Pseudovibrio sp. M1P-2-3: one gene and its partner. The main gene of each other region encodes a partner of the protein of the gene in region 2 in a complex. Links are inferred from orthologs where the notes say so. Each region holds a gene or a part of one and is shown on either strand. Other genes may lie near its edges.

Evidence for each region. The genes of interacting proteins can lie anywhere in the genome.
Region 1: the proteins of tig (region 2) and rpsG are in contact, whole or in part, in a crystal structure (PDB 3GTY), measured with the Thermotoga maritima proteins. The link is inferred for Pseudovibrio sp. M1P-2-3 from one-to-one orthologs. Residues at the interface, in WP_004081061.1 of Thermotoga maritima: Glu122, Val124, Val129, Leu130, Tyr133, Glu188, Gly259, Ile262, Tyr263, Glu266, Ser270, Glu273, Gln274, Glu277, Arg308, Gln311, Ile312, Ser315, Tyr316, Glu325, Arg329, Arg336, Leu363, Phe366, Trp367, Arg373, Leu377, Arg381, Leu384, Glu387; in WP_004081843.1 of Thermotoga maritima: Lys34, Lys52, Lys55, Glu59, Arg62, Gln63, Glu66, Asn67, Lys69, Val71, Arg95, Ala109, Lys110, Lys111, Gly112, Arg113, Pro114, Glu117, Glu121, Ile124, Ala125, Tyr127, Asn128, Asn129, Thr130, Gly131, Lys135, Asp139, Arg142, Met143.

The regions. Positions count from the first base shown.
Region 1 is NZ_JARRCW010000001.1:1,246,928-1,249,727, forward strand. The notes cover bases 25-2,800. They hold rpsG (30S ribosomal protein S7), read left to right. Parts: upstream 25-1,065; coding sequence 1,066-1,536; downstream 1,537-2,800. Other genes in these bases: P6574_RS05585 (regulator), read left to right, coding at 25-319; rpsL (30S ribosomal protein S12), read left to right, coding at 681-1,052; fusA (elongation factor G), read left to right, coding at 1,562-2,800. Also shown: more of P6574_RS05585, read left to right, coding at 5-24.
Region 2 is NZ_JARRCW010000001.1:1,648,961-1,652,972, reverse strand. What follows is about bases 1-2,908. They hold tig (trigger factor), read right to left. Parts: upstream 2,174-2,908; coding sequence 827-2,173; downstream 1-826. Other genes in these bases: P6574_RS07575 (hypothetical protein), read right to left, coding at 2,520-2,675; clpP (ATP-dependent Clp endopeptidase proteolytic subunit ClpP), read right to left, coding at 1-538. Also shown: P6574_RS07570 (hypothetical protein), read right to left, coding at 2,929-3,114; P6574_RS07565 (NAD(P)H-hydrate dehydratase), read right to left, coding at 3,538-4,012. UniProt on the Bacillus subtilis protein: Involved in protein export. Acts as a chaperone by maintaining the newly synthesized protein in an open conformation. Functions as a peptidyl-prolyl cis-trans isomerase.

The DNA.
Region 1 (2,800 bases), 400 kb from region 2 along the record:
GAAAATGGAAGACAAAAAACTCTCTGACATGATCGACAGTGACTCTGGGCCAATAGTATATGTGCTTGTTGGCCGCGGCTGGGAAGTTGAGGATGGCGATCCGGAAGATGCCATACCGTTTAACATCCTTTTAACAGCAGCCGATGATGATGCCGCTGTGCGTCGCTCGCTGGAATCTTTAGGTGAGCAAGGCTATGTTTCTGCAGAGCTGGACCAGATCGGTGTGGTCACGGAAGTGCCCGAGGACGACACTTTGGGAGATGCCTATCAAGACGCGCTGGCCGGAAATGTGGCGATCATTGCCTTTAAGGACTCTTGAAACTGAGTTTACCCAACGCCATTTTGGTGGGAAATCAGCAGTGCCGTTGGCGAAAAAGCCCCTACGCACTGATATAATTTGAGTTCCGGAAGATTTTCTATGGAAACCACTTGACCTTTGATGTGCTGGTGAGTAGTTTTCGCGCAACCTTATGGCAGGCGGTAAGCAATGTCCTTTTTTGGTAACGCCGCGTTACTGAAATACTGAAGCTTAAACGCTGTCGGGTTCAAAGACGAATATGTGTTGGAAGCTTGTATAGGTTTGTACAACGATAGCTGCTGCATCTTGTTTGGGTGTGTTGCGCTGCGTGCAAAGCTTATCGGCTTTTGGCTGAAGAACATTAGGTAAAGGGCAATTAAGTATGCCGACGATCAACCAGTTGATCCGTAAAACACGGACCGTTCCGCCGAAGCGGAACAAGGTACCGGCAATGGAGGCCTGCCCGCAGAAGCGCGGCGTGTGTACTCGTGTGTATACAACGACTCCAAAGAAGCCGAACTCGGCTCTTCGTAAAGTGGCAAAGATCCGCCTTACAAATGGCTTTGAAGTAATCGGTTATATTCCTGGTGAGGGGCATAACCTGCAGGAGCACTCTGTTGTGATGATTCGCGGCGGTCGTGTGAAGGATTTGCCGGGTGTGCGCTACCACATTATCCGTGGTGTGCTTGATACCCAGGGTGTTAAAGATCGTAAGCAGCGTCGTTCTAAGTATGGCGCTAAGCGTCCGAAATAATAGGATATAATAGATGTCCCGCCGTCACGCCGCTGAAAAGCGTCAAGTTATTCCGGATCCAAAGTTCGGAGATATCGTGGTTACCAAGTTCATGAACGCGGTAATGCTCGATGGTAAGAAATCCACAGCAGAGCGCATTGTATATGGTGCGTTTGAAGTTGTAGAGAAAAAAACAGGCAATAACCCTATCGAAGTGTTCCATGGAGCGCTTGAGAATGTGATGCCTCAGGTAGAAGTTCGTTCCCGCCGTGTTGGTGGTGCTACTTATCAGGTGCCTGTTGAAGTTCGTACCGAGCGTCGTCAGGCTTTGGCGATTCGCTGGTTGATTTCTGCTGCACGTGGCCGTAATGAAACCACTATGGTTGGTCGTTTGTCAGGCGAATTGCTTGATGCTGCGAACAATCGCGGTAACTCCGTTAAAAAGCGCGAAGATACGCACCGGATGGCTGAAGCTAACCGTGCATTCTCGCACTATCGTTGGTAATTACCTGGAATAGAGGCTGACTGCCATGTCACGCACGCATAATATCGAGGACTACCGTAACTTCGGCATCATGGCTCACATTGATGCTGGTAAGACGACGACAACAGAGCGTATCCTCTATTACACCGGTAAGTCACACAAAATCGGTGAAGTTCATGATGGTGCTGCCACTATGGACTGGATGGAGCAGGAGCAGGAGCGTGGTATTACCATTACTTCTGCTGCTACTACAGCTCACTGGAATGGTAAGCGTCTGAACATCATTGATACTCCAGGTCACGTTGACTTCACAATTGAAGTTGAACGTTCCCTGCGTGTTCTTGATGGTGCTGTAGCTCTTCTTGATGCAAACGCTGGTGTTGAACCTCAGACTGAAACCGTATGGCGTCAGGCTGACAAGTACAACGTTCCGCGTATGATCTTCGTCAACAAGATGGATAAGCTCGGTGCTGATTTCTACCGTTGTGTAGAAATGATCGAGAAGCGTCTCGGCGCAAACCCGCTTTGCTTGCAGCTGCCAATCGGTGCTGAAAGCGAATTTGCTGGTGTTGTCGATCTTCTGAAGATGAAGGCATTGGTTTGGAATGGCGAGAGCCTCGGCGCAAGCTGGGATGAGCTCGATATTCCTGCAGAACTTGCTGATAAAGCAGCTGAATTCCGCGATAAACTTATCGAGGGTGCAGTTGAAGTCGATGAAGCAGCAATGGAAGCTTATCTTGAAGGTGAAGAGCCTTCCAATGAGAAGCTTCAAGAGCTTATTCGTAAGGGTACGATCGCAGGGGACTTTGTTCCTGTTCTGTGTGGTACGGCGTTTAAGAACAAAGGTGTTCAACCTCTTCTTGATGCTGTTGTCGATTACCTGCCAAGCCCAGTCGAAGTTCCTGCCATTAAAGGCATCGACGCTAAGACTGAAGAAGAAACTGTACGCGAGTCTTCTGATGAAGAGCCGCTCGGTATGCTTGCATTTAAGATCATGAACGATCCGTTCGTTGGTTCTTTGACATTCGCACGTATTTACTCTGGTGTACTTTCCAAGGGTTCTTCTGTGCTGAACACTGTTAAAGGCAAGCGCGAACGCGTTGGTCGCATGATGCAGATGCACTCAAATTCCCGCGATGACATCGATGTAGCCTATGCAGGTGATATTGTTGCTATCGCAGGCCTGAAGGACACCACTACTGGTGATACTCTTTGTGATCCTCTCAAGCCAGTTATCTTGGAACGTATGGAGTTCCCGGATCCGGTTATCGAGATCGCTGTAGAG
Region 2 (4,012 bases):
GCTCCAGCGCTTCCTCAACAGCTTCAAGGCTTTGATCCGTGTGGGAGACATAGATCTCGTTGAGCCTGCGCTTCAGTTTCAAAATTTCCTGAGCATGCAGCATGATATCGCTGGCCTGACCGCGAAAGCCACCAGATGGCTGGTGAACCATGACACGGCTGTTTGGAAGAGAGAAACGCATTCCCTTTTCACCACCCGCCAAAAGCAGGGAGCCCATGCTGGCTGCCTGACCAATACACAATGTTGTGATCTTGGGCTTGATAAACTGCATTGTGTCGTAAATCGCCAGACCGCTTGTCACTATTCCGCCCGGAGAATTGATGTAGAGCGCAATTTCCTTGTTCGGATTCTCCGCTTCCAGATAGAGCAACTGCGAACAGATCAATGTGGCCAAATGATCTTCAACAGGTCCGGTCAGGAAGATGATCCGCTCTTTGAGCAGCCTTGAAAAGATATCGAACGCCCGCTCGCCCCTGTTGGTTTGCTCAACCACCATCGGCACCAAGCTATTCGTAAAGTACTCTACAGGATCGGTCATACATCATCCATTTTCTGAAGCTTGCCACTCCTTGCCAGCGGCAGCCCTGCATTAGCTGACAAATGCCCATGCAGTTAGTTCAAATTAACGAGTCGAATTTACGACTCCCCTAACATAGGGGATCTTTCCTTTTTCTTAAAGGCTTACTGGTGAAGGTAAACCCAAGAAGATTGAGAGTGACCTCCCAAGAAGAGCATATCTATCCCTCAAAACAAAAAAGCTCCCCTGAAAAAGTGGGTTCTCCACCACTTTTCAGAGGAGCTTGGAACAGACAAGCTAATCTAAAGATTAGATTTCGTCTTCGTCCTGCTTGAGCAGCTCTTCCTTGCTCACAACCTTATCGGAGATTTTTGCAAGTTCGAGAATGAAGTCGACAACTTTCTCTTCGTAGATTGGTGCACGAAGGGAAGCCAGTGCCTGCTGGTTGTTCTTGTAGAATTCGAACACCTGCTGCTCTTGACCTGGGAACTGACGAACGCGGTCGTACAGAGCCTTCTGAACTTCTTCTTCAGTAACCTGAACAGAGTTCTTCTCGCCAACTTCAGAAAGAACCAGACCCAGACGCACACGGCGCTCTGCAATCTTGCGGTATTCCGCTTTTGCTTCTTCTTCGGTTGTCTCTTCGTCTTCAAAGGTTTTGCCGGACTGTTTCATGTCCGCTTCAACCTGCTGCCAAACGCCGTTGAACTCGTTCTCCAGCAGCTTTTCAGGAAGATCGAAGGAGTACTCTTCGTCCAGCTTATCAAGCAAAGCGCGCTTGATTTTCTGACGGGTTGCTGCACCGTACTGGCTTTCGATCTGGCCGCGTACGATTTCTTTCAACTTCTCGAGATTTTCAAGACCCAGCTTTGTTGCCAGCTCGTCATCAATCACCAACTCACCAGGAGCTGCAATTGCTTTCACGTTGATGTCGAAAGTAACCGCTTTACCAGCAAGGTTTTCAGCGCCGTACTCTTCAGGGAAAGTTACGTCGATGATTTTTTCTTCACCAACTTTCATTCCAACGACCTGCTCTTCAAAGCCTGGAATGAACTGACCAGAACCCAGAACCAGCTGGCCATTTTCGTCTTCACCACCCTCAAACGGCACGCCATCCAGCTTGCCAAGGTAGTGCATTGTTACGCGGTCGCCGTCCTGTGCAGCAGCACCTTCTTCACGATCTTCGAAAGAACGGTTGCTTTCAGCAATCTGCTTAATCTGCTCGTCGATTTCTTCATCAGCGATTTCAACGATCGGGCGTTCCAGCTCAACAGCAGAAAAGTCAATAACTTCAAATTCAGGTAGAAGGTCATACTTCATTGTGAAGCCAAGATCTGCTTCACCTGCGAGTACTTTTTCGGCTTCATCATCAGGCAGATCAATTTCTGGCTGCAGAGCAGGTTTTTCCTTGCGCTCTTCGATTGTCTTAGCAGTTGTCTCATTGATGAGATTGCCAAGAAGCTCAGCCATTGCCTGACGGCCATAAACACGCTTCAGGTGGGATTTTGGAACCTTGCCTGGACGGAAACCGTTGATTTTCACCTTAGATTTCATATCTTCAAGGTATGCATCGAGGCGGGTTGCAAGATCAGATGCCGGAATGACGATCTTGAGTTCGCGCTTCAGGCCTTCGGCCAAGGTTTCTGTTACCTGCATGGTACTTTGCTTCGTCCTTGATTTAGAACGTGTACATCAGCAAATCCAAAAACCGGATCTACTTACCGTTCATGTGCGAAGCAATTATAATAATGGGGTAAGACACAAAAAGGGCAATATGACTATCGCCCGTAACCAAACCGCCAAAATCAGATCACTTCGAACTGAACTTAGACAACGCCCTCAACTATTTTGGTCTCCCTGGGGACGGTTGTTGTCTAGTTGCAATCCGTATCACCGGGGGGTTTGGTGCGGCTGGAGGGACTCGAACCCCCACGGTCTCCCGCCAGAACCTAAATCTGGTGCGTCTACCAATTTCGCCACAGCCGCAACGTTGGTTGGGCTTTTATGGGTGCAACCGATGTAAGTCAACCACCACCTGACCATAATCAGCATGTTTTTCCACCACATCTGTTTTTTTTATGGTTTTTTCTCTTAACCTCATCATTTCGAGTGGAAAAATGCGGGTGCACTGAATGGTAAACGTATCGCTAAAGTCCATTTTTATAGCTTTGTTATGCTCAAAAGCTGGCAATGGGCTACGACAGCTTATGATCGCCTGAGAACTGCCCTGCCAAGTTTATCACGCGCAGAGCCAGCGCATACGGTTAACGCCTACTCTTGAGCGCATTGCGGACTTGCCTACAGCATCGCAAGATTGAATGACCCTCTCCGCCCAGCACCTGAAGGCTTTATATTCAAAAATAGCCGGAGGCTGCATCTGCTTAAGCAAAGATGAAGTTCTCAGCACTGGTTTAACCGCTGTCTAAACTGATAAGTACAATCGGCCCACCATCAGAGGCAACCGCAGTGTCATCACTTTCGCTGGTCACACTCAGTTCGTCAAAAAAAGACGCACCGGATACAAACTCGATGTAATCAAGATCAACCGTAAAGTCGGTGATAATATCATCACCATCGCCACTGCCAAAAACAAACACGTCCTGACCTTCACCACGGCAGTTTCAATTAGACTGTTGCCATCAATTCCATAAAGAGTAAGCTCTGGGTCAAAGGGCGCATTCTCTTCACCAAACGAACTCAACGAGAGCAGGTAGAGGATTCAGACAGCATGAAACGCTGCGTCCAACCTTTGCGATAGCAATTAAGCATGTCGCGCGAAGGGTGATGAATAGCCCAATGGACAACACTCATTGCCTTACTGTTATCGATAAGAAAGAGAGGAAAACCAGCGAACAGACCGATCACGCAACTGCTGGGAGGTTGAGATCCATACAGTAAGGTCAGATCCCCTTACATCATATCAATGTAACCTGAGCGTAGATCAGCCTAAGGAATGCGGAGGGACACCAGCACGATATTCGCCTGCTACCCTTCGAACGGCATCCGGCCACCAAGGAGTTTCACTCTAGAATTTCCCAATAGACTTGAGGAACCGCGGAAATTAGATCTTCAGCAATAAGAAAAGGTCCGCAAAGTTCAGCTGCTCTCCCGTGAACCCAAACAGCCTGACAAGCTGCTTCGAACGCAGGTACACCTTGCGCCAGCAGCCCAGCGCACAGTCCCGCAAGTACATCTCCCGAGCCTGCGGTTGCCAACCAAGGTGTTCCGCTTGCATTTATAACAACTTCATTATCCGGGGAGGCGATAACCGTATCCGCCCCCTTCAAAACTATAATTGCACCGCTCCTTAGGGCCGCCTGCTGCGCCCTATCAACTTTTGACAGGTCTTTATTTGCGGCAAGGTCCGGAAACAGGCGGCAAAACTCTCCTTCGTGGGGCGTGAGGACAGTGTTTTTCCCGCTCTTTTGAATTTGTGAGAACAGTACTTCGGGGGTCACCTCAAAAGATGTCAATGCATCCGCATCCAGCACGAGC